Regions from separate parts of the Enterococcus sp. AZ103 genome, predicted to be linked through region 2. Evidence: a T-box and tRNA genes for the amino acid it is inferred to sense, from the RefSeq annotation. Region 2 holds a T-box; the other holds one or more tRNA genes.
What was found. A T-box is a leader RNA that pairs with one kind of tRNA and senses whether it is charged. The one in region 2 lies ahead of proS (proline--tRNA ligase), so its partner is inferred to be a tRNA-Pro.

Region 1: it encodes a tRNA-Pro, which carries the amino acid that the T-box ahead of proS (proline--tRNA ligase) is inferred to sense. The anticodon was not compared.

The regions. Positions count from the first base shown of each region.
Region 1 is NZ_JBIOSI010000001.1:510,660-520,073, forward strand. Features, by position in the region: gene ID741_RS02540 (alpha/beta hydrolase) at 1-162, opposite strand, end outside; gene ID741_RS02545 (MDR family MFS transporter) at 181-1,653, opposite strand; gene metK (methionine adenosyltransferase) at 1,729-2,916, opposite strand; SMK box riboswitch at 2,914-2,997, opposite strand; tRNA gene ID741_RS02555 (tRNA-Glu) at 3,078-3,149, opposite strand; tRNA gene ID741_RS02560 (tRNA-Ser) at 3,162-3,249, opposite strand; tRNA gene ID741_RS02565 (tRNA-Ile) at 3,276-3,349, opposite strand; tRNA gene ID741_RS02570 (tRNA-Gly) at 3,368-3,438, opposite strand; tRNA gene ID741_RS02575 (tRNA-Asp) at 3,440-3,515, opposite strand; tRNA gene ID741_RS02580 (tRNA-Met) at 3,536-3,609, opposite strand; tRNA gene ID741_RS02585 (tRNA-Ser) at 3,623-3,712, opposite strand; tRNA gene ID741_RS02590 (tRNA-Glu) at 3,733-3,804, opposite strand; tRNA gene ID741_RS02595 (tRNA-Ile) at 3,818-3,891, opposite strand; tRNA gene ID741_RS02600 (tRNA-Gly) at 3,910-3,980, opposite strand; tRNA gene ID741_RS02605 (tRNA-Phe) at 3,991-4,063, opposite strand; tRNA gene ID741_RS02610 (tRNA-Asp) at 4,072-4,144, opposite strand; tRNA gene ID741_RS02615 (tRNA-Met) at 4,161-4,234, opposite strand; tRNA gene ID741_RS02620 (tRNA-Ser) at 4,248-4,337, opposite strand; tRNA gene ID741_RS02625 (tRNA-Ile) at 4,353-4,426, opposite strand; tRNA gene ID741_RS02630 (tRNA-Met) at 4,442-4,515, opposite strand; tRNA gene ID741_RS02635 (tRNA-Ala) at 4,531-4,603, opposite strand; tRNA gene ID741_RS02640 (tRNA-Pro) at 4,626-4,699, opposite strand; tRNA gene ID741_RS02645 (tRNA-Arg) at 4,705-4,778, opposite strand; tRNA gene ID741_RS02650 (tRNA-Leu) at 4,796-4,881, opposite strand; tRNA gene ID741_RS02655 (tRNA-Gly) at 4,905-4,976, opposite strand; tRNA gene ID741_RS02660 (tRNA-Thr) at 5,004-5,076, opposite strand; tRNA gene ID741_RS02665 (tRNA-Leu) at 5,088-5,169, opposite strand; tRNA gene ID741_RS02670 (tRNA-Lys) at 5,179-5,251, opposite strand; tRNA gene ID741_RS02675 (tRNA-Val) at 5,255-5,327, opposite strand; rRNA gene rrf (5S ribosomal RNA) at 5,344-5,459, opposite strand; rRNA gene ID741_RS02685 (23S ribosomal RNA) at 5,542-8,454, opposite strand; rRNA gene ID741_RS02690 (16S ribosomal RNA) at 8,685-9,414, opposite strand, start outside.
Region 2 is NZ_JBIOSI010000001.1:1,631,917-1,641,330, reverse strand. Features, by position in the region: gene aspS (aspartate--tRNA ligase) at 1-1,271, opposite strand, end outside; gene hisS (histidine--tRNA ligase) at 1,372-2,670, opposite strand; gene ID741_RS08270 (aldo/keto reductase) at 3,087-4,019, shown strand; gene ID741_RS08265 (aldo/keto reductase) at 4,104-5,039, shown strand; gene ID741_RS08260 (D-2-hydroxyacid dehydrogenase) at 5,081-6,040, opposite strand; gene proS (proline--tRNA ligase) at 6,220-7,659, opposite strand; T-box leader at 7,717-7,934, opposite strand; gene ID741_RS08250 (DUF368 domain-containing protein) at 7,980-8,831, opposite strand; gene eno (phosphopyruvate hydratase) at 8,934-9,414, opposite strand, start outside.

The DNA of each region.
Region 1 (9,414 bases), 1.1 Mb from region 2:
ATTTTGACCCATCCCGTGTAATAAATAAAGCACTGGAATATCCTCTGTCACACCGCGGGTTGCTGTACCAGCCGTTTTTTTAGTGGCTTGTGGTAACAACACATTAAAAGAGACTTCCATTTCTAAAACATTTGAATAGGCACCAATTTCTAATAAAGCCATCTAACAACCTCCAATTTATTATAGTTTATCACTTTTCAGTGATTTGCCCATCAATAAAGTCAAAGCTAAAGCCATAATAATCAAGACAAACCCGCCAATATAAATAAAATGTAAACTTTCAAATAATATTCCCCTTAAAATTTCCCGTAAATCAGTGGCAATTTGCATCGCTGTATGAGGATTGATTAATTTGTTCATAATGTCTGGATCCAATTGTTCCCCAATTTGAGGCAATCGTCGAGCAATATCCCAATTCATTAAAATACCGAAGATTGAAATCATAACTGTCTGTCCAATCGTCCGTGATAAAGTATTAAAAGATGTAGCCACCCCAACATCCTTTGCTGGCACACTACTTTGCGCTTCCACCGTTGTTGTTGTCATGGACAAACCAAAGCCTAAGCCAAAGATTGATGAAACTACAAAAAATAAAAAGAAAGGTGTATTTTGCGGAAACATTACCATCATGATTGCACCAGCCAAGATAATCGTCAAACCAATCGTTAAAACTTTGCGGGGCGAGTATTTTGCTAACAATCGTCCTGATAGAAAAGAACCAATCATCCAAACTAAGGATAAAGGTGCCAATACCAAACCGCCAATCGCCGCACTTCTACCAGCAACTCCTTGCATCCACATAGGAATATAGACATCCAAACTCATAATAAAACCACTCATTAAAGCTGCTACTGCATTAACCACTAGAAAATTTCGATTTTTAAATAAAACTAAATTAATCACCGGATCGTCGGCAGTTTTTTCTACCTTACGAAAAATCAAACCAAAAGTCAGTGTCAAAATAAATAATAAACCGACTCTTAAAGACAATCCATCGTCACCTAAAAATTGAAAACCCAACAATAAACTCACTAAAGTCAACATTAAAAAAAGACTACCTAAGACATCCATTTTTTGCTTAGTTTGCTGACGCGGTTTTTCCACAAAATAATACTGCATCATAAAAATCACAACAATTCCAATCGGTACATTGATAAAGAAAATCCAATGCCAACCGATTGTATCAACAATCAAGCCGCCAGCCAAAGGTCCCACAACACTAGAAATACCCCAAGCTGCACTATTTAAGCCTAAAACCTTAGTCCGCTGTTTAAAATCATACATATCAGCAATCATAGTCAAAGAAACCGGCATAATCGCTCCAGCACCAAATCCCTGTAATCCACGTGCTAAAATCAAGGTTTCCATCGTATTAGACAGTCCCGACAAAGCAGAGCCCAATACAAATAAACTAATTCCAAAAATCATAATTGACTTACGTCCAATCTTATCTGCCAATTTCCCATAAATCGGCGTAACAGTCGCACTGGTCAACAAATAAATAGTAAACACCCAATTCATAATTTCAATTCCGTGCAAACTTCCCACAATCGTTGGCATTGCTGTCGTAACAATTGTCCCTTCAATGGCCGATAAAAAAGTTACAATAAAAATCCCAATCGTCACCATTTTTACATTTGTTTCTCGTTTCATTTTATCCTCCTAAAAATCCCACAAAAAAAGAGAGTCTCCGTTAATATCTTAACAGAAAACTCCCCTTAGATAATCTTATAAATTTAAACTTTTTTTCAATCCGTCGACTTTATCCAATTTTTCCCATGGCAAATCGATATCTGTCCGACCAAAATGTCCATAAGCCGCTGTTTGACTATAAATAGGACGTTGCAGATCAAGCATTTCAATGATGCCCGCCGGACGCAAATCAAAATTCTCCCGAATCGCTTCCGTCAGTTTTTCTTCAGAAACTTTACCCGTTTCAAAAGTATTCACTGCAATAGAAACAGGCTGTGCCACACCAATCGCATAGGCCAATTGTACTTCAACCTTATCAGCTAGACCAGCAGCAACAATATTTTTTGCAATATAACGAGCTGCATATGAAGCTGAGCGGTCTACTTTCGTAGCATCTTTTCCAGAAAAAGCACCACCGCCATGACGAGAATAACCGCCATAAGTATCAACGATAATCTTACGTCCAGTCAGGCCAGCATCCCCTTGAGGACCACCAATCACAAAACGGCCAGTTGGATTAATAAAGTATTTGGTTTTTTCATCTAACAATTCAGCTGGAATTACATAATTAATCACTTTTTCAATCACATCACGCCGAATTGTTTCATTATCAACCGCATCATTATGCTGTGTGCTAATAACAATTGCATCGACACGACTAGGTTTTCCATTTTCATCGTATTCAACAGTTACTTGAGATTTCGCATCCGGTCCATAATAAGAAACCTCACCCGATTTTCTCAAATCTGCCAATCGTTTCACTAAATGATGACTTAATGAAATAGGTAAAGGCATTAATTCAGGTGTTTCATCCACTGCAAAACCAAACATTAAACCTTGGTCTCCAGCACCGATGTCATCTAAATCTTCATCTTTATCCCGAGTCTCTAGGGCATCATCAACCCCTTGAGCAATATCCGGTGACTGTTCATCGATTGCAACTAAGACTGCAACATTGTCGCCATCAAAACCAAATTTCGAACCAGTATAACCAATTCGTTTGATCGTTTCTCTGACAACTTTTTGGATATCTACATAAGCTGTTGTAGAAATTTCTCCAAAAACTAAAACAAGCCCAGTTGTCACTGATGTCTCGCAGGCAACTCTGGCTTCCGGATCTTTTGCTAAAATAGCATCCAAAATTGCATCACTGATTTGATCAGCAACCTTATCTGGATGTCCTTCTGAAACAGATTCAGAAGTAAATAAACGACGTTCTTTCATAATAATCATTCCCCCTAATTTTTTTCGGTTACAAGGCACCTCTGAAACTTTTTCAGAGCCTATCGGGAACTTGCAACGAACCTATTGTAACAGAAAGCACTAACAAGTCAAAGCTTTTTTGATTACACAAAAAAAAGACGCTTAAACGTCTTTCGAACAAATGACCCGTACGGGACTCGAACCCGTGTTACCGCCGTGAAAGGGCGGTGTCTTAACCGCTTGACCAACGGGCCTAAATTTTAAAACGGAGAAGGAGGGATTTGAACCCTCGCGCCAGTTTCCCGACCTACACCCTTAGCAGGGGCGCCTCTTCAGCCACTTGAGTACTTCCCCAAAAATCATTAGAAATGATTTTTTAATGGGCCTAAATGGACTCGAACCATCGACCTCACGCTTATCAGGCGTGCGCTCTAACCAGCTGAGCTATAGGCCCATATAATAAAACTAGCAAAGCGGGTGACGAGAATCGAACTCGCGACAACAGCTTGGAAGGCTGTGGTTTTACCACTAAACTACACCCGCATGGCGGTCCCGACGGGATTTGAACCCGCGATCTCCTGCGTGACAGGCAGGCATGTTAACCCCTACACCACGGAACCAAAAGGCTAGTTTTATTAAATTGCGGGAGCAGGATTTGAACCTACGACCTTCGGGTTATGAGCCCGACGAGCTACCAGACTGCTCCATCCCGCGATAATATTAAAAAAGGAGGATAAGGGATTCGAACCCTTGCACGGTTTTACCCGCCTGACGGTTTTCAAGACCGTTCCCTTCAGCCGGACTTGGGTAATCCTCCAAGTATAACTATGAAACAAATGACCCGTACGGGACTCGAACCCGTGTTACCGCCGTGAAAGGGCGGTGTCTTAACCGCTTGACCAACGGGCCATAAAAATATCGATGGGCCTAAATGGACTCGAACCATCGACCTCACGCTTATCAGGCGTGCGCTCTAACCAGCTGAGCTATAGGCCCCAATCAAAAAACTAAAAAAGCGGGTGACGAGAATCGAACTCGCGACAACAGCTTGGAAGGCTGTGGTTTTACCACTAAACTACACCCGCAAAGCTATTATGGCGCGGGACAGAATCGAACTGCCGACACATGGAGCTTCAATCCATTGCTCTACCAACTGAGCTACCGAGCCGTAAAAAGCGGTCCCGACGGGATTTGAACCCGCGATCTCCTGCGTGACAGGCAGGCATGTTAACCCCTACACCACGGAACCGTATAATTTAGTTTAATTGCGGGAGCAGGATTTGAACCTACGACCTTCGGGTTATGAGCCCGACGAGCTACCAGACTGCTCCATCCCGCGATAATATTAAAAAAGGAGGATAAGGGATTCGAACCCTTGCACGGTTTTACCCGCCTGACGGTTTTCAAGACCGTTCCCTTCAGCCGGACTTGGGTAATCCTCCATAAGAAAGTCACGATGGACCTTGTAGGACTCGAACCTACGACCGGACGGTTATGAGCCGTCTGCTCTAACCAACTGAGCTAAAGGTCCAAGCTCGAAAAACAATCGCGGCGGAGGGGATCGAACCCCCGACCTCCCGGGTATGAACCGGACGCTCTAGCCAGCTGAGCTACACCGCGAAAATAAAATGAAAATGGAGCCTAGCGGGATCGAACCGCTGACCTCCTGCGTGCAAAGCAGGCGCTCTCCCAGCTGAGCTAAGGCCCCATGACAATGGTATTTCTATTAATCGGGAAGACAGGATTCGAACCTGCGACCCCTTGGTCCCAAACCAAGTGCTCTACCAAGCTGAGCTACTTCCCGAAATACGCGCCCAAGAGGAGTCGAACCCCTAACCTTTTGATCCGTAGTCAAACACTCTATCCAGTTGAGCTATGGGCGCATCATTATTCGTACTAATGCCGAGGACCGGAATCGAACCGGTACGGTGATCACTCACCGCAGGATTTTAAGTCCTGTGCGTCTGCCAGTTCCGCCACCCCGGCATGTCCCTGGTCTTTTCAGAGAAAGCGGAAAACGGGGTTCGAACCCGCGACCCCCACCTTGGCAAGGTGGTGCTCTACCACTGAGCTATTTCCGCAAACTTTCGTTGCTTTTCTTAAAAAAGTGCCGGCTAAAGGACTTGAACCCTCGACCCTCTGATTACAAATCAGATGCTCTACCAACTGAGCTAAGCCGGCGTTTTATTTAATGCGGGTGAAGGGACTTGAACCCCCACGCCCGAAGGCGCTAGATCCTAAATCTAGTGCGTCTGCCAATTCCGCCACACCCGCATATCTTTATGAGCCGTACAGGGCTCGAACCTGTGACCCTCTGATTAAAAGTCAGATGCTCTACCAACTGAGCTAACGGCTCATATGGAGGTTAACGGGTTCGAACCGCTGACCCTCTGCTTGTAAGGCAGATGCTCTCCCAGCTGAGCTAAACCTCCATAAATCAAAAAATTCGCGTGGCGACGTCCTACTCTCACAAGGGGCAACCCCTCACTACGATCGGCGCTAAAAAGCTTAACTTCTGTGTTCGACATGGGAACAGGTGTATCCTTCTTGCTATCGCCACCACACTATTTAATTGAGTAAACTTCGCTCACTCAAAACTGGATCAAAAAACATTCCTTACTTTAAAACTACCAAGTCCATTTTGTTTTGGTTAAGTCCTCGATCGATTAGTATCAGTCCGCTCCGTACATCACTGCACTTCCACTTCTGACCTATCTACCTGATCTTCTCTCAGGGATCTTACTTTCTTTAAGAAATGGGAAATCTCATCTTGAGGTGGGCTTCACACTTAGATGCTTTCAGCGTTTATCCCTTCCCTACATAGCTACCCAGCGATGCCTTTGGCAAGACAACTGGTACACCAGCGGTAAGTCCATCCCGGTCCTCTCGTACTAAGGACAGATCCTCTCAAATTTCCAACGCCCGCGACGGATAGGGACCGAACTGTCTCACGACGTTCTGAACCCAGCTCGCGTGCCGCTTTAATGGGCGAACAGCCCAACCCTTGGGACCGACTACAGCCCCAGGATGCGACGAGCCGACATCGAGGTGCCAAACCTCCCCGTCGATGTGGACTCTTGGGGGAGATAAGCCTGTTATCCCCAGGGTAGCTTTTATCCGTTGAGCGATGGCCCTTCCATGCGGAACCACCGGATCACTAAGCCCGACTTTCGTCCCTGCTCGACTTGTAGGTCTCGCAGTCAAGCTCCCTTGTGCCTTTACACTCTGCGAATGATTTCCAACCATTCTGAGGGAACCTTTGGGCGCCTCCGTTACTCTTTAGGAGGCGACCGCCCCAGTCAAACTGCCCATCTGACACTGTCTCCCATCACGATTAGTGATGCGGGTTAGAGTGGCCATAACACAAGGGTAGTATCCCACCATTGCCTCCGTCGAAACTAGCGTCCCGACTTCTACGGCTCCTACCTATCCTGTACATGTGGTACAGACACTCAATATCAAACTGCAGTAAAGCTCCATGGGGTCTTTCCGTCCTGTCGCGGGTAACCTGCATCTTCACAGGTACTAAAATTTCACCGAGTCTCTCGTTGAGACAGTGCCCAAATCGTTACGCCTTTCGTGCGGGTCGGAACTTACCCGACAAGGAATTTCGCTACCTTAGGACCGTTATAGTTACGGCCGCCGTTTACTGGGGCTTCAATTCGTACCTTCGCTTACGCTAAGCACTCCTCTTAACCTTCCAGCACCGGGCAGGCGTCAGCCCCTATACTTCATCTTTCGATTTTGCAGAGACCTGTGTTTTTGATAAACAGTCGCTTGGGCCTATTCACTGCGGCTGATCGTTAGATCAGCACCCCTTCTCCCGAAGTTACGGGGTCATTTTGCCGAGTTCCTTAACGAGAGTTCGCTCGCTCACCTTAGGATACTCTCCTCGACTACCTGTGTCGGTTTACGGTACGGGTCATTGTTTTCTCACTAGAAGCTTTTCTTGGCAGTGTGACATCAGAAACTTCGGTACTTGTATTTCCCTCCCCATCACAACTTGTCCTTAGAAAGATAAGCATTTGACTCATCTTAAGACTCATTGCTTAGACAGACATTTCCAATCGTCTGATTTCTTAGCCTACTGCGTCCCTCCATTGCTCAAACAAAAACAACGAGTACAGGAATATCAACCTGTTATCCATCGCCTACGCCTTTCGGCCTCGGCTTAGGTCCCGACTAACCCTGGGCGGACGAGCCTTCCCCAGGAAACCTTAGTCATACGGTGGACAGGATTCTCACCTGTCTTTCGCTACTCATACCGGCATTCTCACTTCTAAGCGCTCCAGCAGTCCTCACGGTCTACCTTCAACGCCCTTAGAACGCTCTCCTACCATTACACCCTAAGGTGTAATCCACAGCTTCGGTAATATGTTTAGCCCCGGTACATTTTCGGCGCAGGGTCACTCGACTAGTGAGCTATTACGCACTCTTTAAATGGTGGCTGCTTCTAAGCCAACATCCTAGTTGTCTGTGCAACCCCACATCCTTTTCCACTTAACATATATTTTGGGACCTTAGCTGGTGGTCTGGGCTGTTTCCCTTTCGACTATGGATCTTATCACTCACAGTCTGACTCCCAGAGATAAATGTATGGCATTCGGAGTTTATCTGAATTCGGTAACCCGAGATGGGCCCCTAGTCCAAACAGTGCTCTACCTCCATCATTCTTACTCTGAGGCTAGCCCTAAAGCTATTTCGGAGAGAACCAGCTATCTCCAAGTTCGTTTGGAATTTCTCCGCTACCCACACCTCATCCCCGCACTTTTCAACGTACGTGGGTTCGGTCCTCCAGTGCGTTTTACCGCACCTTCAACCTGGACATGGGTAGATCACATGGTTTCGGGTCTACGACCACATACTCATTCGCCCTATTCAGACTCGCTTTCGCTACGGCTCCGTCTCTTCGACTTAACCTCGCATGGGATCGTAACTCGCCGGTTCATTCTACAAAAGGCACGCCATCACCCATTAACGGGCTTTGACTTGTTGTAGGCACACGGTTTCAGGATCTATTTCACTCCCCTTCCGGGGTGCTTTTCACCTTTCCCTCACGGTACTGGTTCACTATCGGTCACTAGGGAGTATTTAGCCTTGGGAGATGGTCCTCCCGGATTCCGACGGAATTCCTCGTGTTCCGCCGTACTCAGGATCCTCCTAGGTGTGATTCAAATTTCATCTACGGGGCTTTTACCCTGTCTCGCAGACCTTTCCAGGTCCTTCGATTATTTCAATCAACTACCATATCGGAGTCCTACAACCCCAAGAGGCAAGCCTCTTGGTTTGGGCTTTTCCCGTTTCGCTCGCCGCTACTCAGGGAATCGATTTTTCTTTCTCTTCCTGCAGGTACTTAGATGTTTCAGTTCTCTGCGTCTACCTCCATTCAGCTATGTATTCACTGAACAGTAACATCCTGTTAAAGATGCTGGGTTTCCCCATTCGGAAATCTCCGGATCAAAGCTTACTTACAGCTCCCCGAAGCATATCGGTGTTAGTCCCGTCCTTCATCGGCTCCTAGTGCCAAGGCATCCACCGTGCGCCCTTATTCACTTAACCTTATCAACCTTGCGGTTGGGTCTTTATCTTCCCTCTAGCGATAGAGTTCCAATAAATAAAAAATAAGCAATTGAACTATTAAAAAACTCATTCAACGCGGTGTTCTCGGTTTGTTTTAAAAATTTTTGGTTTGTTTTTTGTATCCAGTTTTCAATGAACGATTTGAGAGTAGACCTCTCAAAACTGAACGAATAAAGATAAACTTGTGTAGTCTCCGTAATTTTCCTTAGAAAGGAGGTGATCCAGCCGCACCTTCCGATACGGCTACCTTGTTACGACTTCACCCCAATCATCTATCCCACCTTAGGCGGCTGGCTCCATAAAGGTTACCTCACCGACTTCGGGTGTTACAAACTCTCGTGGTGTGACGGGCGGTGTGTACAAGGCCCGGGAACGTATTCACCGCGGCGTGCTGATCCGCGATTACTAGCGATTCCGGCTTCATGTAGGCGAGTTGCAGCCTACAATCCGAACTGAGAGAAGCTTTAAGAGATTAGCTTAGCCTTGCGACTTCGCGACTCGTTGTACTTCCCATTGTAGCACGTGTGTAGCCCAGGTCATAAGGGGCATGATGATTTGACGTCATCCCCACCTTCCTCCGGTTTGTCACCGGCAGTCTCGCTAGAGTGCCCAACTAAATGATGGCAACTAACAATAAGGGTTGCGCTCGTTGCGGGACTTAACCCAACATCTCACGACACGAGCTGACGACAACCATGCACCACCTGTCACTTTGCCCCCGAAGGGGAAGCTCTATCTCTAGAGTGGTCAAAGGATGTCAAGACCTGGTAAGGTTCTTCGCGTTGCTTCGAATTAAACCACATGCTCCACCGCTTGTGCGGGCCCCCGTCAATTCCTTTGAGTTTCAACCTTGCGGTCGTACTCCCCAGGCGGAGTGCTTAATGCGTTAGCTGCAGCACTGAAGGGCGGAAACCCTCCAACACTTAGCACTCATCGTTT
Region 2 (9,414 bases):
TCTTCATCGATTAAACCTAATTCTTTACCAACTTTTGAACGTACAGCACCTAGAGCAGTTACTGCAGTTAAAAATTGATCTGCTGCAAACATTAAGACATCACCAGGTTCTGCGTTGGTTACTTCTTTCAAATCAGTTGCGATATTACCAACAAACTTAGCGATTGGTCCAGTTAATTCGCCTGCTTCGTCAACTTTCATCCAAGCTAAACCTTTCGCACCAAATTGACTGACAAATTGACTTAAACGATCTAATTCTTTACGAGAATATTTGTCAGCGGCTCCTTTAGCATTTAACACTTTTACCACGCCACCATTATCAGTTGCCATACGGAATACTTTAAAATCTGTTGCTGAAGCTAATTCAGTCACGTCGATTAATTCCATTTCAAAACGAGTATCAGGTTTATCTGAACCGTAACGAGTCATCGCTTCATCCCAAGTAATCCGTGGGAAAGGTAACGTCACTTCGATTCCTTTAATATCTTTCATCACTTGAGCAATTAATTGTTCCGTGTATTCTTGAATTTCTTCTGCCGTTAAAAAACTAGTTTCAATATCGACTTGGGTAAATTCTGGTTGACGATCGCCCCGTAAATCTTCATCACGGAAACAACGAACGATTTGATAATAACGATCAAAGCCAGCAGTCATCAATAATTGTTTTAAAATTTGTGGTGATTGAGGTAAGGCATAAAAATGTCCTGGATGAACCCGTGAAGGCACTAAATAATCACGGGCACCTTCTGGCGTTGATTTTGCCAAAATTGGTGTTTCAATATCTAAGAAGTCATTATTGTCTAGAAAATGACGAATTGATTTAGTCAAATTATGACGTAATTTAATATTACTAGTCATTTTCGGACGACGTAAATCCATATAACGATATTTCAAACGGACTTCATCACTAATATTTTGGTCATCTTCAATTGAAAATGGAGGAGTTTTCGCACTATTTAAAATAGTGATGTCTTCACCTTTCACTTCGAATAATCCAGTTGCCATTTTTAAATTAACAGAATTTTCATCCCGCTTAATTACTCTACCAGTAATTTCAACGACAAATTCACTGCGGCATTGATCTGCAACTTCCCAAGCTTCTTTTGATTCTTCTGGATTGAAGACTACTTGGACAATTCCTTCACGGTCACGTAAATCAATAAAAATTAAGCCACCTAAGTCACGTCGCTTTTGGACCCAACCTTTTAAAGTAACTTGTTGATCCAAATATTTTTCGGAAACTAGTCCCGCATAAACTGTTCTTTTTGCCATCTTTGTTTTTCTCCTTTAACCAATTGTTTAATATTCATTTTTTTAAGTAAGTTTTGACAATGTCTCGTTACATCAGTTAAGGAACCTCTGAACGAAGATATTAATCAAAAACTGGTGTCATCATTTCATCGTAAATTTCATCAAAGTGATGATATATTTCAGTCAATGGGAAAGTTTTTTCAGCTCGTGTCGCTGAAGATTTCACATTGATTGTGCCATTTTCTAATTCCGCTTCTCCTAGCGTTAAAATTAACTTAGCTCCAGCTTTATCAGCTGATTTAAATTGCGCTTTTGCCTTGCGATCCATGAAATCACGATCTGCAGAGAAACCAAAATTACGAATGGACTGTACAATTTTTAAGCTTTCTATGTTCGTTAAAGCACCTATACCAACAACGTAAGCATCTAATTGTTTCGCTACTGGAATCAAAACATCTTCTTGTGCTAATGTCATTAAGATTCTTTCTTCACCCATCGCAAAACCAATTCCTGGTGTTTGTGGTCCACCTAGCTCTTCTACTAAACCATCGTAACGGCCACCAGCACAGATAGTCGATTGACTCCCCATTCCCGGTGCATCACTCATAATTTCAAAGATAGTATGCATATAATAATCTAAGCCACGTACCATGCGATGATCAATCTCATATGGTGTGCCTAAATGATCCAGTGTTTTCGTAACTTGTTCAAAATATTCTTTTGCATAAGGACTCAAGTAATCCAAAATACTTGGCGCATCCGTTACAAACTTTTGGTCTTTTTTATCTTTGCTGTCTAATACTCGTAAAGGATTTTCATGTAGTCGACGTTTTGAATCTTCACTCAGTTCATTTTCGTGTGGCAAAAGATAATCAATCAATGCTTGACGGTAATTTTGACGCGTTTCTTTATCACCTAAAGAATTAATCACCAGTCGAATATTTTTTAAACCTAACTGTTTAAAATAATCCATCGCCATTGACATTGTTTCAACATCTAAAGTTGGATTTTCACTTCCCAACGCTTCAACCCCAATTTGATGAAATTGACGCAAGCGACCTTTTTGGGGGCGTTCATAACGAAACATTGGTCCCATATAAAATGCTTTGTAGGGTTTTTGATATTCTGGTCCAAATAATTTATTTTCTACGAATGCACGGACAACGGGTGCCGTTCCTTCAGGTCGTAATGTGACATGCCGATCCCCTTTATCATAGAAATCGTACATTTCTTTTGAAACAATATCCGTAGTATCCCCGACACTTCTAGCAATAACTTCATAATGTTCAAATATAGGTGTCCGAATCTCTTGATATTGGTAATCGTTAAATAATAATCGGGCCGTTTCCTCAATAAACAGCCAGTTGTCACTTTCACCCGGTAAAATGTCATTGGTGCCTTTTGGTCTTTGATAACTCATCTTTTATTTGCTCCCTTCTTTACATATGCAGTCAAAAAAAGCCCTCGTTCAAATGAACAAGGGCGAAATATCGCGGTACCACCTATTTTTTAGAGTCTCCTCTTCTCAAACAATTAACGCTTGCTAAACGGAATAGCTTTTCACTACTCATCTCCAGAATGTCTTTCAGCAGCCAGATGTGTGATTGCTTTCAGCCAAGGCAATCATTTCTTTACAACACCACGTCACTTACTTTTTCCTTCATCGAAATTGAACTGTCAAAGTTTAAATTACTAAAAAAAAATGAGAAAGTCAAGGTTTCTCATTAATAAAAAGCAAGATAGTTTCTTTTTTTTCAACTTCATTTTAAACTGACCAACATAGAATTAATTTAACAACTAAATTTATATTTTAAAATAAAGAGGAGCGTTTTAAAAATGACAGATGTTAGAATTGGAAAATCTCGTGTTTATGCAACGGATTTAGGCTTAGGAACCAATGCAGTCGGTGGTCATAATTTATTTAAGGGTTTAGCTGATGAAACTGGTAAAGAAGTGGTCCGAACTGCGCTACGAAATGGTTTGACGTTACTGGACACAGCTTTTATCTATGGTCTTGGTAGATCAGAAGAATTAATTGGTGAGGTTTTACAAGAAGCTGAATTCGACCGAGCAAAAGTAATCATTGCTACCAAAGCTGCACAAGATTTATCACAAGACGGTGCGCCAAATAACTCACCAGAATTTTTAACAAACGCTGTTGAATCAGCTTTAGAAAGATTACAAACCAATTATATCGATATTTTTTACATCCACTTCCCTGATGAAGCAACCAATAAGCGTGAAGCAGTTGCAGCTTTACATGAATTAAAAGAGGCCGGTAAGATTCGAGCCATCGGTGTCTCTAACTTTTCTTTGGAACAAATTAAAGAAGCTAACTTAGATGGTCATGTAAATGTCGTCGAAGATCATTATAATTTGGTTCATCGAGAACTTGAAAATGAAGTTCTTCCTTATTTACAAGAAAAAAACATCGCTTTTATTCCTTACTTTCCATTGGCCTCAGGATTGTTAACGGGAAAATATAGTCAAACAGATACTTTTGCTAAAAATGGTAAGAACGGTAATCCTGACTTTCAAGGTGAAAGATTCCAACAGATTGTTTCCAAAGTTGATCAACTAAAACCGATTGCCAAAAATTATGATGCAACTGTTGCACAATTGGTTTTGGCTTGGTATTTAAAAAATCCAGCGATTGCTGCTGTTATTCCAGGTGCTAAAAAACCGGAACAAGTTTCAGCCAATGCCCAAGCCGTGGATATTCGTTTATCAAATATCGACTACGATTTAATCAATCAATTGTTCCAATAATCCAAGTAAAAGTGATTCGAAATGATTTTGAATCGCTTTTTTTTTGACTTTCGATTAAACTATTATAAAAAGGAGCTGATAATTTTGGCAGATATTCAAATTGGTAAATCTCAGGTTTATGCTTCAGATTTAGGTTTAGGTACAAATGCGGTTGGGGGACACAACCTGTATCCTAACTTGAGTGACGAAACAGGAAAAGAAGTGGTTCGAGTAGCTTTACGTAATGGAATTACTTTATTAGATACTGCTTTTTCTTATGGTCACGGACACTCTGAAGAATTAATTGGAGAAGTCCTACAAGAAGAAGAATTTGATCGTGCCCGGGCGATCGTTGCAACCAAAGCAGCCCACGATCCCAAACAAGATTTCAAATTTAACAATAGTCCAGAATTTTTAAGAAATGCTGTAGAAGAAGCTTTACAAAGATTGCAAACAAACTATTTAGACATCTTTTATATTCATTTTCCAGATGAAAACACCGATAAACGTGAAGCAGTTAAAACCTTGCATGAATTAAAAGAAGCCGGAAAAATCCGCGCCATTGGTGTCTCGAACTTTTCTCTAGAACAATTAAAAGAAGCCAATACTGATGGCTATGTAGATATTGTTGAAGACCGTTACAGTTTAATACATCGAGAACATGAGAAAGATTTATTCCCCTATTTAGAAAAACACCATATTAGTTTTGTCCCTTACTATCCGTTAGATTCTGGTTTGCTTACTGGAAAATATGATCAAGAAGCAACTTTTCCTGCGAGTGATTTACGTAGTAAAAATCCCGACTTCAAAGGAGAACGCTTTAAAGAAATTATTACTAAAGTAGATCAATTAAAACCAATCGCAAAAAACTACGATGCCACAGTTACACAACTTGTTTTAGCTTGGTATATGAAACATCCACAAATTGGTATCGTGATTCCTGGTGCTAAGACACCTGATCAAGTTGAAGCCAATGCAAAAGCTGTTGACTTGCATTTATCACAGGCTGATTTTGATAAAATCAACCAAATATTTAAATAAGCAAATAGCGATGACGAAAAGTTGAACGTCATCGCTATTTTTTAATTGACTACATTTTTTGGCGTATCTTTTAAAAAGTTATCTAGATTGTCGACAGCTATATCCATCAAACGTTTGCGAGCTTCAGTTGGTGACCAAGCAATGTGCGGCGTAATTACCGCATTTTTGGCTTTTAATAATGGATTATCTGCTTGGATTGGTTCACTAGAAACAACATCCACACCGAGCGCAGAGATTTTCCCAGTATTTAAAGCTTCAGTTACCGCTTGTTCATCCAACAAACCACCCCGAGCAGTATTAATCACAATAACATCATTTTTCATTTGGTCAATCGCTGCAGTATTAATCATCTGAGTGGTTTCAGGAGTCTGAGGAATATGCAAACTAACAATATCTGCTTTACTATATAATTCGGCTAAAGACACTTGTCGATCACCAATATTTTTAGGTGTCTTCTCACGATGATTATAATAAATCACTTCCATTGAAAAACCATGAGCAATTTTCGCCACGGCTTGACCAATTGCCCCATAACCGATAATTCCAATAGTTTTCCCACTTAACTCTAAAGTAGGCGCTAAAAAATAAGTGAAATCTAAACTTTTTTGCCAATCTCCTTGATGAACGGAATGATCATGTAAACCTACACGACTTGCAATCTCCAATAATAAAGCAAAAGTAAATTGTGCGACAGCATCTGTTCCGTAAGTCGGAATATTGGTCACTGGAATATTTCTCTTGCGTGCGGCCTCAATGTCTACCACATTAAATCCTGTGGCGTTGACGCCAATGTACTTTAAATGAGAGGCTTTTTCAATCACTTCTGCAGATAAAATCACTTTATTTACTAGGACTATTTCTGCATCCCCGATTCGCTCTAAAATAGTTTGCTCATTTTGTGGTGTGCGATCATAAATCGTCACCTCACCTAATTTTTCAAAGCCGGCCCAACTTAAGTCGCCTGGATTTAGTCCATGACCATCTAATACAATAATTTTCATACTCAAACCTCTTTTTTGGTTTATTATAACAAAAAAAGAGTTTAAAGCACTCGGCTCAAACTCTTTTTCCTAGCTTAAAATTACCTTTCCTGTTAAAAACTCTTCACATCTGCTAACTGGTGGCTGATTTCCGTATTCTAGCGATGTTCATCATTTAGTATTTTTAAGCGACAGATTTATTAATACGCCCGAGCAATCCAAACCGTATGTTTCGCTGGTTTGCCAGAAACGATATCAACCGTTTTTTCAACTGGTGGATTGAATGGAATATTTCGTGTTGTAAAGCCAGTTTCTTCTTTAATTTTGGCTTCGGTTTCTTCTGTCCCATCCCAACCAATTAACACAAATCCTGGTGTTTCACCAGCTGTCTTAGATTTTTCAATGTGGGCTTTTAATTCATCTAAAGTATCTACATCAGTATGCTCATTTTCAGCATAACGAACATTAGCACTTTCAAATAACCGTTTTTGCATAATATCTAATTGTTCTGTTACGTAATTTGTTAACTCATTTAGAGAAACTGACTCTTTGTCGGCCAAATCACGCATTTTCACGACAACTTGATTATTTTCTAAATCTCTAGGACCAAATTCTACTCGTAATGGTGCACCTTTTAATTCCCACTCATTAAATTTATAACCTGGTGTATTATCAGTTTCATCAATTCTCACACGTAATCCTGTATCTTGTAATTGTGCTTTGATTTCTTTTAATTTATCTAAGATTGCTGGATTTTTTTGCCAAGGACCAACTGGAACTAAAATAACTTGAGTTGGTGCCACTTTTGGTGGTAATACCAAGCCTTGCTCATCTCCATGAACCATGATTAATGCGCCAATTAAACGAGTAGAAATACCCCATGATGTTGTATAAACAAAATCATGTTCGTTATTACGATTTAAGAATTTAATATCAAAAGCTTCCGCAAAATTTTGACCTAAATAGTGTGACGTTCCTGCTTGAACTGCTTTACCATCTCGCATCATTGCTTCAACAGAATAAGTATCCACCGCACCAGCAAATCGTTCAGATGGTGTTTTTTGACCACGATAAACTGGAATAGCCAACGTGTCTTCAATCAAAGTTGCATAAGCTTCTAAAATTGACATTGTCCGACGACGCGCATCTTCTTCAGTTTCGTGAGCTGTATGACCTTCTTGCCATAAAAATTCAGAGGTCCGTAAAAATGGCATAGTTTTCTTTTCCCAACGGAAAACATTGGCCCATTGATTAATTTCTAATGGTAAATCACGATAAGAATTCACCCAATTAGAAAAAGCATCACCAATTAACGTTTCAGAAGTTGGACGTAACGCATAAGGTTCTTCTAATTCTTCATCACCAACACGAGTTAACCATGGTAGTTCTGGTGCAAAACCTTCCACGTGTTCTTCTTCTTTTTCTAAGAAATGTTTAGGAATCAACATTGGAAAATAAACATTGCGGATATCTTGCGTCCGTAAATATTTGTTGAAATCATCTTGGATATGCTGCCACAATTCAAAACCATCTGGTTTAAAAATGATACATCCTCGAACAGGTGAATAATCCATCAAATCAGCTTTTTGGATAGTTTGCAAATACCATTTTGAAAAATCTTCTCTTTGTAAATCTGACATATTGTCTCCTCCTAAAATAAAATTGCCAATAAAAAAACCGCTCCGTCCTCACGTAAATGTAAGGACGAAACGGATAATTTCGCGGTACCACCTTGCTTGATCAAAACTTATTTGATCCAACTTTCAGCTCTATTAACGCTAGAGTCACGTATTGTTTTCACAATAGGCTTCTTTGGTAGGTTCATAAATTTCAGTGGGTGTGTTGATCTTTCAGCCGGTGAATCAACTCTCTGCTACCGTAAAAATTTATTACTAATCCAAATGCTTGTTCTTATACTAACTAGATTTATTTAAAATTGCAAGAGAAAAATAAAATTTTTTTAATCTTCAGGAACATAACGCTCTTCTAAACGGCTCATCCACCAGCCTAAACCAGCACCTAAAATACACAATACACCACAGGCAAAGAAGGCCAAAAAGCTAAATCCTGCATAATCTGTCGGTACAATCATTACTGTCGATGCAAAAACAATTCCTAGAATAAAATGGAACATCGGTGCATAGTATCTCGCAAAAACCCAATCCATTACTTTAGATAGACTTAGTACCACGACTAATCCACCAATACCAATCGGAATAATCACGCCTAAATCAATTGTCTTAAAACCATCAGCCATCGCTTTATACATCCCCATATAAACTAAAAAGTTTGAAGGGCTCAGTCCAGGTACAATTAAACCTAAACCAATCAAGCCGCCAGCAATCATCCAAGTGAAAAAGCTTTGATCCACTTCACCAAATAAGCTAGAGCCTTGCCATAAAAATAAAAAGCCAACTACAAAACTCACGACTAAAATAATCATATCTTTCGTATCGCGACCTTTTTTCCCCGCTTCTTTCCACAATGCCGGCACAGTTCCAATAATACAACCCACAAAAAACCATAGCATAATAGTCTCAAAGGAACCAAGTAAAAAACTGACCGCAAAAGATAAAACAAAAACCCCAGTCAAGCCACCTAAACCTACTGGAATAAAAAATAAAACATTTTCTTTAAAATTTCGCGTTATATGGGCTAAAAAAGAAATAATTCGTTCATAAATACCAAAAACTGCCGCCAATGCCCCGCCACTGATTCCCGGTAAAATAAAACCTGAACCGATAAACATCCCTTTAACAAAACGTAATATCCAACTACCTACATTTTTTTCAGACCGTGCCTGCTTTTCCATTTAATAAAAATCTCCTTCTCTCTTCGTCATCTAAAATAGTTTAACGATAAAGAAAGGAGGAGACAAGTTATTTTTTAGTTGGTTTAATTTTTTTATAAAATTCTATAAGCTTTCTTTAGGAAAATGAGCTAGTTTAGCTTGTCCTTCAAGTTCTTCTTCTATCCGTAAGAATTGATTGTATTTTTCTACGCGTTCACTACGGGCCATTGAACCCGTTTTGATTTGGCCAGCACTCAAAGCCACGGCAAAATCAGCAATAAATGTATCTCCTGTTTCGCCAGAACGATGAGAAATCATAGTAGTATAGCCATTTTCCCGTGCCATCCAAATCGTTTCGATTGATTCGGATACTGTTCCAATTTGATTTAATTTAATTAAAATAGAATTGGCAATACCATTTTTAATTCCGTCTGCAAAAATCTTCGGATTGGTGACAAATATGTCATCGCCTACTAATTGAATTTTATCTTTCATTGCCTCCGTCATTAATTTAAAACCGTCCCAGTCATGTTCAGAAAAACCATCTTCTATTGAAATAATAATCGGGTATTTTGCAACTAGATTTTGGTAATAAGTCAACATT